DNA from 4 places in the Stenotrophomonas sp. STEN046 genome. Region 3 is predicted to be linked to each of the others. Evidence: predicted binding sites of a transcription regulator. Region 3 holds the regulator's gene; each other region holds the start of a gene.
The links. The regulator FliA, encoded in region 3, starts transcription of late flagellar genes. The targets are predictions, from matches to a motif close to TAAAGTTTNNCNNNCNNNGGCCGATAA.
Positions count from the first base shown of each region.

Region 1: the regulator FliA is predicted to act here: its motif matches at 2,887-2,913, upstream of ACVOLJ_RS15680 (methyl-accepting chemotaxis protein).
Region 2: the regulator FliA is predicted to act here: its motif matches at 1,268-1,294, upstream of ACVOLJ_RS03790 (methyl-accepting chemotaxis protein).
Region 4: the regulator FliA is predicted to act here: its motif matches at 3,037-3,063, upstream of ACVOLJ_RS06210 (methyl-accepting chemotaxis protein).

Region 1 covers NZ_JBRRDR010000036.1:42,975-48,149, reverse strand. Annotated here, with positions in the region: partial or broken gene ACVOLJ_RS15685 (IS3 family transposase) at 1-80, shown strand, start outside; gene ACVOLJ_RS15680 (methyl-accepting chemotaxis protein) at 546-2,642, opposite strand; gene ACVOLJ_RS15675 (alpha/beta fold hydrolase) at 2,934-3,791, opposite strand; gene hemH (ferrochelatase) at 3,788-4,750, opposite strand; gene ACVOLJ_RS15665 (lipid-binding SYLF domain-containing protein) at 4,917-5,175, shown strand, end outside.
Region 2 covers NZ_JBRRDR010000004.1:126,908-132,082, forward strand. Annotated here, with positions in the region: gene ACVOLJ_RS03780 (VOC family protein) at 1-267, shown strand, start outside; gene ACVOLJ_RS03785 (arylamine N-acetyltransferase family protein) at 287-1,120, opposite strand; gene ACVOLJ_RS03790 (methyl-accepting chemotaxis protein) at 1,323-3,860, shown strand; gene ACVOLJ_RS03795 (PepSY domain-containing protein) at 3,944-5,175, opposite strand, start outside.
Region 3 covers NZ_JBRRDR010000001.1:13,892-19,066, reverse strand. Annotated here, with positions in the region: gene flhF (flagellar biosynthesis GTPase FlhF) at 1-393, shown strand, start outside; gene ACVOLJ_RS00085 (MinD/ParA family ATP-binding protein) at 380-1,267, shown strand; gene ACVOLJ_RS00080 (RNA polymerase sigma factor FliA) at 1,264-2,007, shown strand; gene cheY (chemotaxis response regulator CheY) at 2,065-2,457, shown strand; gene ACVOLJ_RS00070 (protein phosphatase CheZ) at 2,457-3,062, shown strand; gene ACVOLJ_RS00065 (chemotaxis protein CheA) at 3,065-4,903, shown strand; gene ACVOLJ_RS00060 (flagellar motor protein) at 5,050-5,175, shown strand, end outside.
Region 4 covers NZ_JBRRDR010000008.1:66,146-71,320, reverse strand. Annotated here, with positions in the region: gene ACVOLJ_RS06220 (ABC transporter permease) at 1-147, shown strand, start outside; gene ACVOLJ_RS06215 (glycine zipper 2TM domain-containing protein) at 263-631, opposite strand; gene ACVOLJ_RS06210 (methyl-accepting chemotaxis protein) at 786-3,005, opposite strand; gene ACVOLJ_RS06205 (hypothetical protein) at 3,182-3,859, opposite strand; gene ACVOLJ_RS06200 (barstar family protein) at 3,963-4,355, shown strand; gene mutS (DNA mismatch repair protein MutS) at 4,503-5,175, shown strand, end outside.

The DNA of each region.
Region 1 (5,175 bases), on a different contig from region 3:
ACAATCCAGCCCGGCTACACTCGGCGCTGGGCTACCATTCGCCTAACAACTACGCCCGGCAGCTCAGGACTGCCGCCTGAAACGGCTTCATGGCGTCCGTTTTCAGGGAGCCAGATCAGGAACCCCCATGCCAACCAAGGTTGGCAGCTACCAGGGGCAGGCTGCCTGCAGTAGATCCACGCCATGCGTGGATGCCCCCCGCGCTGGAACCCCGATGCCAACGAAGGTTGGCAGCTACCAAAGGCAGGCTGTCTGCAGTAGATCCACGCCATGCGTGGATGCCCCCGCGCCGGAACTCCGATGCCAACCAAGGTTGGCAGCTACCAAGGGCAGGCTGCCGACAGTTGATCCACGCCATGCCTGGATGCTCCCGCGTTGGAACCCCGATGCCAACCAAGGTTGGCAGCTACCGAGGGCAGGCTGCCGGCAGTAGATCCACGCCATGCGTGGATACCGTGCGCCCGCTGTCGTGCACCCAGCGCAAAGAAAAAGGGACGGCGCCCTGCGGGCGCCGTCCCTGCCAGAACATCAGTGTGAACCGCTGATCAGTCTGCCATCGCCGTCTCGCGCTGGCGGAACACCGAAACCGCCTGGTTCAATGCACCGGCCTGTGACTCCAGTTCGCGTGCGGCGGCGGTGGCTTCTTCCACCAGCGCCGCGTTCTGCTGGGTCGCCTGGTCCATCTGCACCACGGTCTGGTTGATCTGTTCAATACCGCTGGACTGCTCCTGCGATGCCGTCGATATCTCGTGCATCAGGTGGCTGACGTCCTCCACGCCGCCGACAATCACACGCATGCGCTGGCCAGCGTCGATGACCAGCTGCGCGCCGTCGCTTACCCGGTGCCCGGCCTCGTCGATCAAGCCCTTGATCTCCTGCGCCGCCGCCGCCGATCGCTGGGCCAGCACGCGCACTTCGCTGGCTACCACCGCGAAGCCGCGGCCCTGTTCACCGGCACGCGCTGCTTCGACCGCGGCGTTGAGCGCCAGGATATTGGTCTGGAAGGCAATGCCGTCGATCACGCCAGTAATATCGCCGATCCGCCTGGAAGCGACCTCGATGGCCTGCATGGTGTCGATCACCCGCTGCATCGCTTGATTGCCGTCGTTCGCTGCGCTCTGGGTGGAGCCTGCCAGCTCGCTGGCCTGTCGGGCATGCGCCGCGTTCTGGCGTACGGTCGCGGTCAGCTCCTCCATGGATGCTGCCGTTTCCTGCAGATGTGCGGCCTGGCGCTCGCTGCGCTCGGACAGCGCACCGTTGCCGGCGGCGATCTCGCTGGCTGCGGTGCTGATGGCCGACGCACACTGCTGGATGTGACCGACCATGGTTGAGAGCTGGCCGGCGGTGACATTGGCGTCGCGCTGGATGGCGGCGAATGCACCGTGGTACTCCCCGTGCATGCGCCGATCGAGGTCGCCGCTGGCCATGGCCGCGAGCATCTGTCGTACTTCATCGACCGTGTTGCCCAGCGTGTCCAGCAGTGTATTGATGCCGCCGGTCAGGCCTTCCAGGAAGCCGGCGCCCTCGCTGGCCTGCAGCCGCTGTTGCAGATCGCCATGTGCAGCGGCATCGACAATGCCGGCCACGGCGTTCTCCAGCACCAGCTCCTGGGTACGGTCGTGCCATTCCACGGCGAAGCCAAGGCGCACGCCCTGCGCGTCGAATACGGGAGTGACCACCTGGGCAAAGTGCACCGGGCCGATCTGTATCTTGCCGTTGTGGGTCACCTGCAGGTTGTTGAGGATGCCGCGGATGCGCTCGGGATTGGCGTGGAAACGATGGATGCTGCTGCCGACCAGGCGTTCGGCATCGAAGTCGGGGAAGGCCTGGCGCAGGTTGGCCTGCTGGTTGCGCAGCAGCGCAACCACGGATCGATTGACGTAGCGGATCACGTGATCGTTGTCGGCGATCATCATTGCCGTCCGCGAAACATCCAGGGCCAGGCGGATCTGCGCATTCTCGCCGTGGCTGTCCAGCTCGCGGGCGCGCTGCGCCTGGACGTGGCGGGCGGTGCTGGCCAGGGCATGCGCCAGCGAACCGGGCGCGTGCCCGGCAGGGTCGGTGTGCTGGCCAAGGTCGGCACCGGTGGCGATATCGCGCGCGAGGGCGGCCAGCCTGCGTGGCCCTTGGCCAAGGGCCTGGCTCTGCTCCCGCAGGCGCAGGGCGGTCTGGCCGAGCAGCACGGCCAGCGCCGCCAGCGCCGCCGCATTGAGCAGCGGCTCGCGCAGCCCTTCGCCCTGCATCAACGGCACCAATGCCGCCAGTACGCCGACGCTGCCGGCCAGCCACAGCGGCAACCGATCGCGATGTCCAAGCAGGGCACCGAGCAACAGTGCAAGCGGCAGGACGGCATTGACTGCGCCGATCCGGCAGAGCAGTGCCAACTGCAATGCCAGCAGCACGGCCAGGCCATTGCGCGCCAGCGGCTGCCCGGCCAACCGCAGACCGAGCCAGGTGGCTGGCAGCGCGGCGGCGGCGACCACGGCGGCTGCCGCTGGCGCGGTACTGCCGATGGCAAGTACCAGACCCAGTGCCGCCAGGCCGACACTGCACAGCAGCAGGCGGCGGTCGCCGCGCTGTGCCAGTTGCTGCAGATAGGGAAGGCGGCCCGGATCGGGCGGACGTGAGGCGACAAGGGACATCGGAAACTCCTGGATCAACGAACGACAACGGCCACGCCGCGCTGCCTGCGGAATGCATGGCAACGGCATGGACGGGAAATGCGTGGGAATGCGCTGCCGGCGGCGGCGCGAGGGACAGGCACCGTGGCCACATCCTGTGGATGACGGAGCAGCAGACGGGACATGCGCGCTTCCTTGCAGAACCAAGAACGAACCGCAGGCATGGTGCGCCCGCAAGCTGCGGGCGCAGGGGCCCGCTACCGTTCTATCGGCCGCGCGGCTGCAGAGTGAAGTGCGCGCGCCAGCGTCTGCTCAGCTGGCGTTGACGCTTCCGTTGAGGAATGCATCGATCACTGCTGCGATCTGCGCGGGATGTTCCATGTGCAGATGATGATTGCCGGGGAACACCGCCAGGCGGCCATCGCGAAGATGCTGCAGGCGTTGGCTGCGCATTGGTTCGGGATAGTAGGACTGCGCGGGAGTGGCGTAGATCACCTGGGTCGGGCAGGCGATGGCCTGCAGCAGGTTGTTGATCTGCCTCTCGCTGAGGCGGATCGCTGTGGGAAGCATCAGGCGCGGGTCGCTGCACCAGCGGTAACCGCCCTCGACCGGCTCCACGCCGCGCTCGACCAGCAGGCGTGCGCAGCCTTCGCTGAGCTGGTTGGTCATCATCCGCGCGCGGACAGGTGCGGCCAGATCGGGGAATACCCGCAGCGGCCTGCGCCCGAGCGCCCGCGTGGCCTGGACGTGCTCGCGCAGGCGGCTGGCGGTTTCCTCTTCCGGCCCGCGCAGGCCGCCGAGCGCTTCGATGGCGACCAGCCGTTCGACACGATCGCTGACCGCCGCGGTGAGGCTGGCGATGCCGGCGCCCATCGAATGGCCGATCAGGGTGAAGCGATCCCAGCCGAGCGCGTCGGCGACATCGAGCACGTGGGTGATCGCCGCCGGCGTGGTGTAGACCGCGCCACTGGGCAGGTGCGCGCTGTGGCCATGTCCGGGCAGGTCGATCGCCACCAGCTCCAGCTGCGGCAGATGCGGCGCCAGCGGTACGAAGCTGGCCGCATTGTCGAGCCAGCCGTGCAGGGCAAGCACGCGCGGACCCGTGCCTGCCTGGCGCAGCCCGGCAACGCGGGCACCGGCAACCTGCAGTTCAAACGGCTGCAGGCTCATGCCAGCGAAGCCACTGCCAGACGTGCCAAGGCACGGGCGTGTTCGGGTTCGGCATTGAGGCAGGGGATGTAGTGCATCTGCGTGCCGCGCTCGGCCAGCGTTTCGGTAAAGCCCATCGCGACCTCTTCCAGTGTCTCCAGGCAGTCGGTGGCGAACCCCGGACAGACCACATCGATCCGCTTCACCCCGGCTTCGGCCAGCGCCCACAGGCTGGGTTCGGCGTAGGGCTGCAGCCAGCGCTCGCGACCGAAGCGCGATTGATATCCCAGCTGCCAGTCATCCGCGCCGAGGCCCAGCGCGCTGGCGATCGCACGTGCGCTGGCTTCGCAGCGCTGCGGATAGGGATCGCCGGCATCGGCCAGGCGCTGCGGAATGCCATGGAAGGAGAACATCAGCTTCTGGCCACGGCCATGCTGCTGCCAGTAGCGCTGGATGGAACCGGCCACGGCGGCGACCCAGTCCGGATCGATCGAATAGTCCTGGACCAGGCTGACCGTGACCTGCGGATGCCTGCGCTGCCACGCGTCCACGCGGTCTTCTATCGAGGCGGTGGTGGTGGTCGAGTACTGCGGATACAGCGGCAGCACCACGATGCGGCGCGCGCCCTCGGCCGCCAGCCGATCCAGCTCGGCACTCAGCGCGGGCTGGCCGTAGCGCATGGCATGGCGCACGCGCAGCGTCGGCAGCAGTGTCTGCATGGCCTGCGCCAAGCGCCGGGTATGGACCATCAGGGGTGACCCTTCCGGTAGCCATACCTGCGCGTACTTGGCAGCGGAGCGGCCACTGCGCAGGGGCAGGATCAGCCCGCGCAGCAAAGGCTGCCACAGCAGTGCCGGGATCGAGACCACGCGCGGGTCGGAGAGGAATTCGGCCAGGTAACGACGTACGGCGGGAGCCGTCGGCGTCTCGGGCGTGCCTAGGTTGACCGCCAATACGGCGGTGTCGGGTGCGTCGAGCATGGGCGCTATTGTCGCCGATTCCATCGCCGCCCCGGTATGCAGCGTTCGGATCGATGTCATCGATGAGGTCAATGTGAGCAGCCAACGCTCATTGGAGATTCATGACAACACTACTAATTTCAGTCACTTGCTATATCTTCCTATGGACTGACTTCTGGAGCCTGCCATGCGTCGCCCGATCCAAGCCCTGCTGATCGCCGCCAGCCTGCTGTCCAGCCAGGCCATGGCCGGACCGCAGGAAGACCAGCGCGCCCGCAATGCGGTGCGTGTACTGGCTGAAATCCAGGAAATCCCTGAACAGGGCATTCCGGACAAGTTGCTCGACGAAGGCCGCGCGGTCATCGTCATTCCCGACACGATCAAGGCCGGACTGGTCATTGGCGGACGCCGTGGCCATGGCCTGATGTCAGTGCGGATGCCCAATG
Region 2 (5,175 bases), on a different contig from region 3:
CATGATTGCCGGATGGCCTATCTGCCCTTCGATGATGTGGCCGGTGGCGCCAGCATGGCGTTGGTGCAGGGTGACAGCTATCTGCCTTCGGAGCAGGGCGCGCGCATCTATGTGGGCGTGGATGACCTGGATGACAGCCTGCAGCGTGCCCTGCAGGCCGGCGCCGAGCTCTGCTTCGGCCCGGACGTGGCAGGTGACTGGCGGGTGGCCGAGATCCGCGACAGCGAAGGCAACCGGATCGCCGTGCAGGCGCCGATGCCTGCGTAGTGTCGAGCCTGGTCCTGCTCTATCGGGCTTCTGTCTGCGACCGCTGCAGCCAGTCGGAGATCGCCGGGTCCAGCCTTGGGTCATCGGGCAGGCGCATGCCGAAGCGCTGCTGCAGTACCTCGCGCACGTCCTGCACATCTCGCAGCGGACGCCTGTCCGGCGCCTGGCCGGGCCGGTACTCGGTGTAGTTGCCGCTGCCGATGGTGCGGCGCCAGTCCGGGCCGGTCAGTGATGCACGCAGTTGGCCGGGAAAGCTCGACTGCGGATGGGTGCACACGTACCAGTTTCCAACCTCGTTATCGATCGGCGCGGGTGCCTGCAGGTCGAAGCGGTACAGCGGGCGCCAGTCATCCCCGGCTTCGGCGGCAAGCATGAAGTCGCCATTGTCCAGTCGCGCCAGGCGATAGCGCTCATGCGGAGTGTCCTGCACGGCGGTCTCATGCAGCCGCAGCGGAATGGTGGGGGTCAGGCCGCCGAAGCCGGTATCCACCAGCCAGTCGTCGTCCAGCAGGCGCACGCGCATGAGCAGGTGCGTACGCGCGGTCAGCTCGCCATCGGTGGCCGACAGCAGTACGCGTGCGCTCAGTGGCTGCGCGTTGAAGCCCAAGGCCTGCAGCAGGGCCAGGAATGCGCCGTTGAGTTCGAAGCAATAGCCGCCGCGCTGGGCATGCAGCAGCTTGAACTGCACGCTTTCCAGGTCGATCGGCACCGCGTCGCGCAGCAGCGAGGTCAGGGTTTCGAAGGGCAGGAGGGCGTTGTGGCGCTGCTGCAGCAGGGTCAATCCGGCCAGCGTGAGCGGCGGTGGGGCGTCCAGCTGCAGGCGCTGCAGGTAACGGTCGACGTCGATGGGCATGGCGGTCATCGCAGGCGGGGAGGCCCACTGTGCAACCGCAACAGGGGTTGAGGTCAAGTCCGTCCCGCCGGTGTCACGCCCCGGTCGCCTTCTGCCGGTACAAAAGCGACGACTGCGCCGCTCAACGGAAATGTTTCCCGATGGCGCTAAAGTTCCCGCGCTACAGGCCGATACAGGTGCGTCCTTCCGCCTGGAGTCTGTCATGTCGACCGTTGTTCCCCGCCTTCGGTCCCTGCGCGCCCGCATGTCCTGGCCGCGCGCGCTGTCCACTGGCCTGCTGCGCTGGCTGCAGCCCCATCGCCTCAGTGTCGCCGACAAGCTCAAGGCGACCCTGCTGGTCTGTGGCCTGGGCCTGATGGCCATCGTTGCCGTCCACGCCTGGACCAGCCACGCCAACGTGCAGGCCGCACGCGACCAGGCCAGCTACCAGCGTGGCAGCGATCTGGTCGCTTCGCTGGCTGCGCGGGTGGCCGAGGCCCGGCGCCTGCAGACCCAGTATGCACGCAGCTTCGATGATGCGGACCGGACCCGGTTGCTGGCCGCCCAGCAGGCACTGAAGCAGGATCTGCAGGCCCTGCGCGCATTGCCCATGGATGCAGGCCGGCGCAAGGTGCTGCAGGCGATGACCGGCACTGTCGATGCGTTCTCGCAGGGCATTGCCGCGCTCTTTGAACGGGTGGATGAGATGGGGCGCGGTGAAGCCGGCCTGGCTGCGCAGCTGCAGCAGGCTGCAGACGCCCTGCAGGCGCAGGTGGATGCGCTGGAGCGCCCGGTGCTGGCCCTGCACGTGCAGCGGATGCGCCGCCAGGAGGCGTTGCTGCTGCTCGATGGTGATTCCACCCATGCCGACCGTGCCAGCGAAGAGAAGCTGCCCTTCGATCTGGCATTGGCTGGCCTGTCGGCGGACGAACAGGAGCGTCTGCGCAGCGGCATGGAGTCCTACCAGGCCGCATTGCTGGGCTACACCGCCGCACGTGTCGGCCTGGATGTCGAGGCGCAGTCGCTGCTTGATACAGCCGCCGCGGTCGGGCCGGCACTGGCTGCCTTCCAGCAGGCCCAGGCGGCGGCGCTGGGACAGGCGCAACTACGCCAGCAGGCGGGTGCACGTGCGGCCAGCGTGCTGTTCGTGGCGACCGTGCTGCTGGTGGCGGGCGTACTCATCACCAGTCTGGTGCTGGTGCTGCGCGCGGTGCGCCGACCGATCCAGGACACCCTGCGCTTTGCCAGCGACATCGCCGACGACCGGCTCGACACCACGCTGCGCGTGCATAACGCCAACGATGAAATCGGCCAACTGGCGCAACGCCTGGTCGACATGCAGCAGCGCCTGCGCGCCCGTATTGAAACCGAACGTGCGGTGGCACGTGGCAACGCCCGTGTACGGCAGGCACTGGACAGCGCGCAGGCCGGCCTGATGGTGGTCGACGCCGAAGGGCAGGTGGCCTATGCCAACCCGGCGCTGCTGCAGCTGCTCGATGTTTCCGCCGATGCCCTGATCGGCAGTGATGCCGTTCGCCTGCATGCTGCGTTGGCAGGCCTGAGCGGCATCCGCCAGCGCGGGGAGCGTGAGATTGTCCACGCTGGCACCCGCTACCAGCTGATTTCAAACGCCATCATCGAGGACGAACAGTTCCTCGGTGTCGCCGTGGAATGGCACAGCCGCGCGCTGGAAACCCTGCTCGAAACCGAGGTGGCTGCGCTGGTCGATGCCGCTGCCCACGGTGACCTGCACGGGCGAATCGTGCTGGAAGGAAAACAGGGCTTCGTGCGCACGCTGTCCACCAGCATCAACCGCCTGTTGGCCACCTTCGAGACCAACCTGGCGGACCTGCAGGCGTTGCTGGCCGCACTGGCGCGCGGTGACCTGAGCGTACGCATGGAGGGCGATCTGCAGGGCGTGTTCGCACGCATGCGCGACGACGCCAACGCGACCGTCGCGCAGCTGGGACAGATCGTCACCCGCATCCAGCAGGCCACCGCACACCTGGATGTCGGCGTGGCCGGGATTGTTGCCGGCCACCACGATCTCTCGCAGCGCACCGAACAGCAGGCCGCCAATCTGGAGGAGACCGCAGCATCCATGCACGAACTGACCGACACCGTTGGCCGCAATGCCGATGCGGCCGGGCGTGCTGATGGCCTGGTGCGCGATGCCGCGCAGGTTGCCGGGCGCGGCGGTGCGGCGGTCGGCCAGGTGGTGGCGACCATGCAGGGCATCAGCGCCGCGTCGCGGCGGATCGGTGACATCATCCAGCTGATCGACGGAATCGCCTTCCAGACCAACATCCTGGCCCTGAACGCGGCGGTGGAGGCTGCACGGGCCGGCGAGCAGGGGCGCAGTTTCGCTGTGGTCGCCGCCGAAGTGAGGTTGCTGGCCCAGCGCAGTGCGGACGCGGCCAAGCAGATCAAGGGGCTGATCGAGGATTCGGTGATGCGTGTTGGCCAGGGCAATGCACAGGCCGAACAGGCCGGTACCACGATGGGTGAAATCGTCGGCAGCGTGCAGCAGTTGGCCGCGCTGCTGGCGGGCATCCGCGACGCGTCGCAGGAGCAGCATGCCGGCATCGCCCAGGTGAACCAGACGGTCGTGCAGATGGAGGCCAGTACGCAACGCAACGCCAGCCTGGTCGAGGAGGCGGGTGCATCCACCGCGCAGATGCAGGCCCAGGTAAGGGCACTGGCCGAGGCCGTGGCGCTGTTCCGCCTGCAACCGGAGCAACACACGCGCGTGGCCGCGTGAGCATGCCGGCCGGTGTGGGATGAAGGTGCAGGATGCCGCTGTGTGATGAAACGGTGGCGCCGGGCCCTGCCCGGCGTACGACCTCAGTACACGTCGCGCCGGTAGCGTCCGTTCTCAAGCAGCAGTTCCACTGCTTCATCACCCAGCGCCTCGCGCAGCACCTGGTCCACGCCTTCCGCCATGCCATGCAGTGATCCGCACACGTGGATCACCGCACCCCGTGCCAGCCACAGCGGCAGTTCAGCGGCGGCAGCGCGCAACCGGTGCTGCACGTAGCTGCCATCGTCGGCATCGCGGGAGAATGCCAGGTCCACGCGCATCAAGTGCCCGCCGGCCTGCCATCGGGTGATCTCGTCGGCAAACAGGAAATCGTGCGCACGCTGGCGCTCGCCGAACAGCAGCCAATGGCCATGCTCTCCCTGTTGTGCCGCCTCGCGCAGCAGGCTGCGCAGGCCGGCAATGCCGGTGCCGTTGCCGATCAGCAGCATGGGGGCGCCCCGCTGGCGATGGAAGCCCGGGTTGCGATGCACGCGTGCGGCAATGGCCGCGCCTACCGGTGCGTGCAATGAAAGCCATCCCGAGCCCAGGCCGGCGCGACCTTGCGCGTCGTGCACCAGGCGCACCACCAGCTCCACTTCGCCATCGGCACCGCATGATGCGATCGAGTACTCGCGCCCCGGCAGCGACGACAGGCCCGACAGCCACAGGCAGGCATCCTGCACCGGAAGCGCATTGCCGGGATCGGGCAACACGCGCTCGCTGGCCAGTTCCAGCAAGGTCCTGGCGCCGCCATCGACCAGCACCGGTTGCAGCGGATCCAGGCCGTGCGCGCGTAGCACTGCGGCCGCATGCGCGGCCTCGTGCCGGGGCGCGACATGCAGGATGTCGCCGGCCTGCCAGCCGATGTCGGCTGGCGGCGCCAGGCGCACCTGCCAGATCTCGCCTCCCACGCTGCCGACATTGAGCAGGGTGCGGCCGAGCAGACGCCAGTCGTGCATCACCGTGGCCGCCGGCAACACACTGTCGTCGGTGCTGATACCGGTCAGCACCGCCAGCTGCAGCTGCCATTGGCGCAGCGCCGCCACCGAGGCCGCATCGACATCGATGCGCGAGAACAGCGGCTGCGCGCCCGCGCTGGCAAGCCAGTCCTCGATCTGGATGCCGAACCCGCAGTACCGCGCGTACTGGTGGTCGCCCAGTGCGAGCATGCCGTAGCGGAGTCCACCCAGGTCCGGCTGCTGTGCCAGCAGGAGGCGTGCGCTGCGGCGTGCACTGTCCGGTGGCTCGCCATCGCCGAACGTGCTGAGCACGAACA
Region 3 (5,175 bases):
AAGCTGGTGCTGATCGACACCGCCGGCCTGGGCCCACGCGACCGTGCACTGGCCGCCCAGCTGCAGTGGCTGCGTGCCGCCCGCCAGGTCCGCACCCTGCTGGTGCTGCCGGCCAACACCAGCTTCGGCGACATGGACGAGGTGGTGCGCCGCTTCGGCGCGGCCAACCTGCAGGGCCTGGTGCTGAGCAAGCTGGACGAGACCGGCCGCTTCGGCAACGCCCTTTCCGTAGCCGTGGACCACAAGCTGCCGATCACCTGGGTGACCGATGGCCAGGACGTTCCCGACGACCTGCACCGGGCCAGTGCGGCCAATCTTGTACTTCGCCTTGAAGATTTGCGCCGCGCGGCCGATATGCCCTGCAACCCGGAGTTGAACCATGCCGTCGCGTGAGTACGCCAAGCTGACCACCACCTTCCCGCTGACGGCGACCCGCAGCGAGCCGCTCGGCCCTGTGCGCACCATTGCCGTGACCGGCGGCAAGGGCGGCGTGGGCAAGACCAACGTGTCGGCCAACCTGGCCGTGGCGCTGGCCGGCATGGGCAAGCGCACGCTGCTGCTGGACGCCGACCTGGGCCTGGCCAACATCGACGTGATCCTGGGCCTGAACCCGACCAATACCCTGGCTGACCTGGTCGCCGGCCGCTGCAGCCTGGACGATGTGATCATCGAAGGCCCCAACGGCGTGCTGGTGGTGCCGGCCGCATCCGGCCGCCGGCACATGGCCGAGCTGGCCCCGGCCGAGCACGTGGGCCTGGTCAACGTGTTCTCCGAGCTGGAACGCGAGCTGGACATCATGGTGGTGGACACCGCAGCCGGCATCAACGATGGCGTGCTGACCTTCTGCCAGGCCGCGCAGGACACCGTGGTGGTGGTCTGCGATGAGCCGGCCTCGATCACCGATGCCTACGCACTGATCAAGGTGCTGTCGCGCGAACGTGGCGTGGACCGCATCCAGGTGGTGGCCAACATGGTGCGCGACCCCAACGAAGGCCGCGTGCTGTACGAGAAGCTGACCCGGGTCTGCGAGAAGTTCCTGGCCGATGTCTCGCTGAACTACCTGGGCTGCGTGCCGCAGGACGATTGGCTGCGCCTGTCGGTGCAGCGCCAGCAGCCGGTGGTGAAGGCCTACCCGTCCAGCCCGTCGGCGCTGGCGATCACCGAGATCGCCCGCCGGACCGCACGCTGGCAGGCACCGACCGAACCGCGCGGTGGCGTCGAATTCTTCCTCGAGCGCATCATCAAGCAGCGTGGGGTGGCCGCATGAAAGGCGCCGCTCAATACAGGGAAGTCCAGCGCACTGCGGCCAATGAAGTCATTGCCCAGCACTCGGACCTGGTGCGGCGCATCGCCCATCACCTGGCCGCCCGCCTGCCGGCGAGCGTGGAAGTGGATGACCTGATCCAGGCCGGCATGATGGGCCTGATCGAGGCCTCGCGCAGCTACGACGCCGACCAGGGTGCATCGTTTGAAACCTACGCCTCGATCCGCATCCGTGGCTCGATGATCGATGAGATCCGCCGCGGCGACTGGGTGCCGCGTTCGGTGCACCGCCGCGCCCGCGACGCCGCCGCCACCATCCGCCGCCTGGAACAGAGTACCGGCCGTGCCGCCAGCGCCACCGAAGTGGCCGCTGCAATGGAAATGCCGCTGCCCGAATACCTGCGGCTGATGGAGGACGCCTCGCGCGGCCAGGTGCTGAGCCTGGAATCACGCATCGAAGACCAGGGCGAACTGGACACCATCGCCCAGGGCGGGCCGACCCCGCAGCAGGTGCTGGAGCGCGGTGAATTCGGCCGCGAACTGGGCAATGCCATCGGCCTGCTGCCCGAGCGCGAACAGCTGGTGCTTTCGCTCTACTACGAGCAGGAACTGAACCTGAAAGAGATCGGCGCGGTGCTCGGGGTGAGCGAGTCACGCGTCTGCCAGATCCACGGCCAGGCCGTGCTGCGCCTGCGCGGCCGCCTGAAGGTCTTCGAAGCCGCCGATGCCGGCCTTGAACAATGAACATGATCGGGGCGGCCGACGCCGGCCCCGAGAGCTGATCAACAAAGGAACTCTGCTTTGAACAAGAACATGCGCATCCTGATCGTCGACGACTTCTCGACCATGCGTCGTATCGTCAAGAACCTGCTGGGCGATCTGGGCTTCACCAATACCGCTGAAGCCGAGGACGGGCATGCCGCGCTGTCGTTGCTGCAGAGCCAGCCGTTCGACTTCGTGGTCACCGACTGGAACATGCCGGTGATGACCGGCATCGAGCTGCTGAAGGCGATCCGTGCCGATGCCAAGCTGAAGACCCTGCCGGTGCTGATGGTCACGGCCGAAGCCAAGCGCGAGCAGATCATCGAAGCGGCGCAGAACGGCGTGAACGGGTACATCATCAAGCCGTTCACCGCGCAGACGCTGGAAGAGAAGCTGGGCAAGATCTTCGAACGCCTGGCGGCCAGCGCCTGATGGACACTACGGTCGACAAGAGCGCCCTCGCCCTGCGCCTGCAGGAAGCCCTGGATGCACTGGAATCGGGCGACGAAGCCGCCTGGCGCCAGCGCATCGATGGCCTGGTGGCATTGCGCACGCAGCCGATGATGAGCGGCCTTTCGCGGCTGGCGCGCGAACTGGGGCAGGCGCTGGGTGAACTGCCGACCGTGCCTGATGAAGCCGGCGAGCTGGATGACGCCTGCGCGCGCCTGGACCACGTGGTGGCCATGACCGAGCAGGCCACCCACCGCACCCTGGACCTGGCCGAAGAGTGCCGCAACCTGACCGAGCAGCTGCGTGCCGATGGCCTGCAGCCGGGCCAGGACGCGCAGCTCGACCGCATCCGCCACAACCTTACCGAGATCGCCCTGACCCAGAGCTACCAGGACCTGACCGGCCAGATCATCCGTCGCGTGGTCGGCATCGTCCGTCGCGTGCACGAAGGCTTTGGCGCGCTCGGCCTGCCGCCGGAACAGCATCGCACCGACCCGGAACTTGCCGGGCCGGCACTGAAGGGACTTGACCGCCACGCGGTCTCGCAGAACGACGCCGACGACCTGTTGTCGGATCTGGGGCTGTAAGCATGGGCGCGGTAGCCGACGACATCACTGCCGATTTCATCATCGAGGCCCAGGAAATCCTGGATCGCCTGGGCGAACAGCTGGTGTCGCTGGAACAGGCACCGCAGGACAACGAACAGCTCAACGCGGTGTTCCGTGGCTACCACACGCTGAAAGGCGGCGCGGGCTTCCTGGGCATCACCGCGATGGTCGAGCTGTGCCACGCCGCCGAGGAAGCTCTGGGCGCCGCACGGGCCGGCCAGGCCGTGCTGCAGGCACATCACTTCGATGCCGCCCAGCAATCGCTGGACTACCTGCAGTCGATGCTCGATGCGGTGTCCTCCGGTACCGAACCGGGCTTTGCACCGCCCGAGCTGGTCGCACAGTTCGATGTGCACGGTGGCGCTGCCACCGCAGCGTCGGCCGTGGCCACGCCGGCAGGCGCCGGCGGCGACCTGATCACCGATGATGAGTTCGAGGCACTGCTGGACCAGCTGCACGGCGGCAAGGCCCCGACCACCATCGCAGCGACGGCGAAGAAAGCCGACGACATGATCAGCGAGGACGAGTTCGAAGCCCTGCTCGACCAGCTGCATGGCGGCGCCGTGCCGGGCGCGCAACCGATCGCTGCTGCCGTTGCTGCTCCGGCAGCGCGTCCGGCGCCGGCAGCGCTGCCGGCACCGGCGGCCAGCAAGCCGGCAGCCAACAAGCCGGTTGCCGAAGCCGAACACACCGTGCGCGTGGACACCAAGCGCCTGGATGCCATCGTCAACCTGATCGGCGAACTGGTGCTGTCACGAAACCGGCTGAAGACCCTGCGTACACGCCTGCGTGACGAAGAGCTGGATCGTGCCGTGTCCACTCTGGACATCGCCACCGCACGGCTGCAATCGGCGGTGATGCGCACGCGCATGCAGCCGGTCGGCAAGGTGTTCTCGCGCTTCCCCAAGGTGGCCCGCGATGTCGCGCGCTCGCTGAAGAAGGAAGTGGACCTTGAGCTGATCGGCGCCGAGACCGAGCTGGACCGCAACTTGGTCGAAGCGCTGGCCGATCCGCTGGTGCACCTGGTGCGCAACGCCATCGATCACGGCGTGGAAATGCCCGACCTGCGCGAAGCGCAGGGCAAGCCGCGGATGGGCCACGTGCGCCTGTCGGCGCAGCAGGAAGGCGACTACGTCAGCATCGAGGTGCAGGACGACGGCGCCGGCATCGATCCGGAAAAGCTGCGCGCCAAGGCACGCGAGAAGGGCCTGATCGACCCGGAAGCCGCCGCCCGCCTGAGCAGCGAGGAATGCCTGCACCTGGTGTTCCTGCCTGGCTTCTCGACCAAGCAGCAGGTCACCGACATTTCCGGCCGTGGCGTCGGCATGGACGTGGTGCAGTCGCGCATCCGCGAACTCAGCGGGCAGATCCAGATCCAGTCGGAACTGGGCCGTGGCAGCCGCTTCATGATCCGCGTGCCGTTGACGCTGGCGATCCTGCCGACCCTGCTGGTACAGGCCGGCGAGGATGTCTACGCGCTGCCGCTGGCGCGCGTGATGGAAGTACTGCATGCGCCGCGTACCTCGCTGGGCTGGTTCGACGGTCGCGCCGTACTCGATCGCCGCTCGCACACCCTGCCGCTGGTCGACCTGCGGCAATGGCTGGATGTGACGCCCGCCGCCTCGCCGCTGCTGACCATCGTCGTACTGCAGGCCGGCGAAACCCGCTTCGGCCTGGTGGTGGACCAGGTGCGCGGCCGCGAGGAAGTGGTCATCAAACCACTGCCCAAGGCATTGCGCGGCCTGCGCGGTTATGCCGGTGCAACCTTGATCGGCGATGGTCGCATGGCGCTGATCCTGGATGTGGACGGGTTGCGCTGAACCCCACCGGGCACGACCCGGCGCAACCGGAAACGGCCCCGCAGGGTAGCGCCGGGCCATGCCCGGCGACCCGAAAACTGTGACTACCGTCTGTACACAACCTCCCGGTGTCTCAAGTCCCATTCACACAAGCCGATACCGGACCCATGGATAGACTCAGCCTCATTGGACTTTTCCTCGCCCTGGCCTCACTGGTCGGCGGCAGCATCCTCAAGGGCGCCGGCCTGGCGTCGTTGTGGTCGCCTGCGGCGTTTGTAATCGTCATCGTCGGT
Region 4 (5,175 bases), on a different contig from region 3:
CTGATGGTGCGCCTGAACCAGATGGACGCCCGCCTGGTCGAAGTCAGCCACGAACTGATCACTCTCAGCGTCCTGCTGCTGCTCTACGGCGGCCTCGCCATCTGGCGCCTGCTCGCAACAAACGGAACGCAGGGGATCAAGCCGTAGACGGCCGGTGGGGGAACTGCGATTCGATCCCCTCCTTCCCCTCTTTCCCAACGAAGAACGCCGGCACAGGGCCGGCGTTCGGGTACCGCTATGTGGAAGGGGTGTTGCAGGTGAGTCAGCGATAGACGCGCTCGCAGCGGCGTTCGACCACGCGATCACCGGATTTCTGCTGGTGATTGCCCTGGATCTGGCGGCCCGCAGCGCCGCCGGCAACCGCGCCGGCAACCGTCGCCAGTTTCTTGCCGTTGCCGCCACCGACCTGGTTGCCCAGCAAGCCGCCCACCACCGCGCCGGTGGCGGTACCGGTGATGCGATTGGGATCACGCGAATTGCGCTGCACTTCAACGTTCTTGCAGACCACGCGGCTGCCATCGTTGAACTTGCGCCCTTCATCACGCGGGCCGTAGTTCTGCGCGCCAGCAACCGAGCTTGCTGCCAGCAGCGTGCCCAGCACCATCAATCGGGTCGAGGTCTTCATGGCCATCTCCTGTGTTCCGGTATGGGCCGAGTTTCCTCTGCCGCTTGGCAACTTGAAGTGAAATAGGCGTCGTTGCCGCTTGATGGGCCATCTTCGGTTCATGAAACAAAATGCGCCCACCGCGACCCAGCGTCGCGATGGGCGCCGTCTCCCACCCGGCCTAGAACTCTTCCCAGCCGCCCGTGTTGGCCGCCAGCGGCGGAGCACGGGGCGGCATCGCTGCGCTGCGCCGCATCGGCGGCACGGTTGCCGCCACCGCTGCCAGCATCGGGCGTACCGCCGCGCTTGCTGCAGTGACCCCGGTGCGGAACACCGATACCGCCTCGCCCAGCAGGTTGGCCTGCTCTTCCATCGAACGCGCCGCAGCACTGGCTTCTTCCACCAGCGCCGCGTTCTGCTGGGTGGTTTCGTCCATCTGCATCACCGTCTGGTTGACCTGCTCGATGCCCGAGCTCTGTTCCTGCGATGCTGCGGAAATCTCGGCCATGATGTCGGTCACCCGCTGCACCGATGCCACGATTTCGCCCATTGTCGTACCTGCCTGGCGCACCAGCAGCGAGCCGTCGGCGACCTTGCCCACCGACTCTTCGATCAAGCCCTTGATCTCCTTGGCTGCGCCGGCAGAGCGCTGCGCCAGCGTGCGGACCTCGCTGGCGACCACCGCAAAACCACGCCCCTGTTCACCTGCCCGCGCGGCTTCCACCGCTGCGTTCAAGGCCAGGATGTTGGTCTGGAAGGCAATGCCATCGATCACGCTGATGATCTCGGCGATTTTCTTCGAAGACGCCTCGATGGCAGTCATCGTGGTCACCACCTGGCCCACCACCTCTCCCCCCTGCGATGCCACGCCATGCGCGCCGATCGCCAGCTGGTTGGCCTGGCGGGCGTGCTCTGCGTTCTGCTTCACCGTGGAGGTCAGCTCTTCCATCGAGGCGGCGGTCTCTTCCAGGTTGGCGGCCTGCTGCTCGGTGCGCCGCGACAGGTCGGTGTTGCCCGAGGCGATCTCGCCTGCGGCCAGGTTGATGCTGGATGCGCTGGTCTGGATACGGCCGACAATCCCGGTCAACTGCTCCACCGTGGCATTGCAGTCGTCACGCATCCGCGCGAACACCCCGTGGAAATCCCCCTGCATGCGCACGGTCAGATCGCCATCGGAGATCGCCTGCAGCAGAGCCGACACCTGTACCAGGTTTTCGTCGGTGGTCTGCATCAAGCGGTTGAGGCCGGTCACCATGTCGCGGAAATCGTGTTCGAAGCGCGTTTCGTCGCCACGCAGGCTGAAGTCGCCAGCGGCCGCAGCCGTGGCCAAGCGGCGGATCTCGCCGTTGATGGCCGACAGGCTGGCCTTGGTCTCGTCCATCGCCTGGGTGATCGCGGCCTTCTCACCCGGCAGGCGATCCATGTCCACCGACAGGTCACCGCGCGCGTAGTGCTTCATCACCTCGATCAGGCGGTTCTGCACCTGCACGTGCGAGCCCACCAGCGCGTTGGTGTCGTGCACCATCCGACCGTAGTCGCCGGGGAAGGCGCTTTCATCCATGCGGTAGCTCAGGCTGCCGTCGTCGTGCTGGCGAGCCATCTCGCCCTGCGCGGCCATCACCGCCTGCAGTTGCCCCTGCATCCGCTGCATCGACTTCAGCAGCTGGGTCACTTCATCGTTGCCCGAAGCGTCGATGACGTTGTCCAGGCGGCCGCTGGCGATGCCATCGGCCAGTTTCACCGCGCCCTGCAACGGTCGGGTCAGGCTGCGGGTGATCGCCCAGGCTGCCAACGCGCCAAGAAGGAGGCTCAGAACGCCGAAGGCGATCGAGAGCGTGCCCGTCCATGCCTCGGTGGCGCGGTATTCCTGCCGGCTGCGCTCGGTCAAGGTTTCCTGGTGCCGCAGCAGGCTGGAAATGGCGCCATTCCACGCCGACGCCAGGCTGTGCTCGGCCAGCAGTTCCTTCGCCGCGCCATCGTAGTCACCCGCCTGCATCCTCGCATGCAGCTGCGCGGTGGACGCATCGGTGGCCTTGCGTGCCGCCGCGATCTGCGCCACCAGCGTATCGCCGGTGGCATCGCGCGGAATGCTGATGTACTTGCCCCAGATACCGTCGTAGGTGCGGCCCAGTTCCTGCGCCCGCTGGTAATCCTTGTCGAACTCCTCGCCACGCTTGATCACCATCAACCGGCGATGCATCAGCATCGCGTTGTTGGTATCGAGCATGTCATTCAACAGCCGCATCTTGACCATGTTCACGCCTACCACTTTCTCGAACTGGGCGGACTTCAGATGGTTTCCGTACAGCACCAGGCCGACGATGGCGAGGATGAACAGCAACAGCAGACCGAAGCCGGCGGAAAGCCGGGAACCCACACGGAGGTTGCGTAAGGCGAGCATCTCAATTCCCTTGATCGTGGCCCTACCCTCGGTGGCGGCACGATATGGGGAAACTTTAAGGCGCGCGGAATTGCAACCCACCAATAATGTGAACTGGTTCAAAAATCACCCTGTCCCCGCTCATTCATTCCGGAATGAACGGGAAAGGGATTAACTCCTCCCGGCACCGGCCAGTGCTAATGCTGTACCGGCGTATAGATAATGCTGAGGTAGTACTGCTGCCCGCGCTTCTCGGAAACAATCGTTTCTGTGAGCGTGATGGTCGAATCGCCGGTCACCCATTCAGTGCTCAATACCGCGGGCTTGTCACGCGGGCGATCGGCCGTCTCGCTGACCCGTGCTGGCGTGCCATGGCGGTCCATCAACACCTTCTTTACCCGGTTGTATCGATATTCCGACCCCTGGCCTGCCCGGATCTGCTCATTGGTTACCGTCGCAACGCGATCCAGATATATCGCTTGCAGCGGACTGTCGGCGCCTCGCACACCAAAGAACGCGACGAAGGAAATGCCGTCAATCCGATAATCCTCGATCACCGGACCGCAGCTGCGCGCATAGCGTTTCAGCTCAGGCTGGTTACGCTCCTGCTCGGCGCATTCACGTGCAGCCAGCTTGCCGTCAAGAGACGCTTCGAGCTGGGCGGCCGTCGCACCCCACGAAACACCTTCGAACCCGGAATCAGCAGCCAGCGCCACACCCGGCGCCGCCGAAGCCATCGCCAGCATCACGCAGGCCGTGAGCCTGCCGGCCCAACGCCGCGAACCCGCACGGACAACTTCTGCACCCATGTTTCCGTTCCTCATCCCATCCATCTCCATGTCTCGCCCGTCCTCGACGCTCTGGTCGCTGCGCATGCAGCACATCCAGGCGCACTGCTTATCGACCGGATCGGGACATTCTGAAGCAGCCGGCCATCTCCAGCACGACCCTTCATCCAGGCAACGCTACAGTCACGCCATGACCCTTTCCCTGCAGATCGATGGCGCCGCCATCACCGACATCGCCAGCCTCTATGCCGAAATCAACCGTGTATTCATGGCGGGAGAGAGCTGGCAGCTCGGCGCCAGCCTCGATGCGCTCGATGACCTGCTGTACGGCGGCTACGGCGTGCTGCATGGCCATGCCACGGCAACCGTGGTGTGGCGGGACATCAACCACAGTCGCACCGCCCTTGGCCGCGATACCACGAGGGCGTGGCTGTTGGCCAAGCTTGAACACCCCGCCGCCTTCAACGGTGCCGTCCTGGCGCGGCAGTTGGCAGCGCTGGACCGCGGCGAAGGCCAGACCTATTTCGAGATCGTGCTCGAGATCTTCGCCACCCATCCGAACATCACGCTGGTGACGGCCTGATCTGCGCCCAACCTGCTCGTGCCGGACGGCTGCGCTCGCCGGGAATCGCCGCAGCCCCGGCCCCTACCCGTTAACATGTACGCCCCTGTTCCTGCGTCCGCCCCGCTGCCCTCCGGCGCGAGCGGACGCCCTTGATCCACGAGCCCCATGTCCAAAGACAAGTCCGCCGAACACACCCCGCTGATGAAGCAGTTCTTCGCCGCCAAGTCCGAGTACCCGGACCTGCTGCTGTTCTTCCGCATGGGCGACTTCTACGAGCTGTTCTACGACGACGCGCGCAAGGCCGCACGCCTGCTGGACATCACCCTCACCCAGCGCGGCAGCTCCGGCGGCGCGCCGATCCCGATGGCCGGTGTGCCGGTGCACGCCTATGAGGGCTATCTGGCACGGCTGGTGGCACTGGGCGAATCGGTAGCGATCTGCGAACAGATCGGCGATCCGGCATTGGCCAAGGGCCTGGTCGAGCGCAAGGTGGTGCGCATCGTCACCCCCGGCACGGTCACCGACGAGGCGCTGCTGGATGAGCGCCGCGACACCCTGCTGATGGCGTTGTCGCGCAGCAAGTCCGGCTACGGCCTGGCCTGGGCCGACCTGGCCGGCGGACGCTTCCTGGTCAACGAAGTGGATACCGATGATGCGCTGGAGGCCGAACTGGCACGCCTGGAGCCGGCCGAGCTGCTGGTGCCCGATGAAGAAAACTGGCCCGAGTTCCTGCGCCAGCGCAGTGGCGTGCGCCGCCGCGCGCCGTGGCTGTTCGACGCCGACAGTGGTCGTCGCCAGCTGCTGAACTTCTTCAAGCTGCACGATCTCAGCGGTTTCG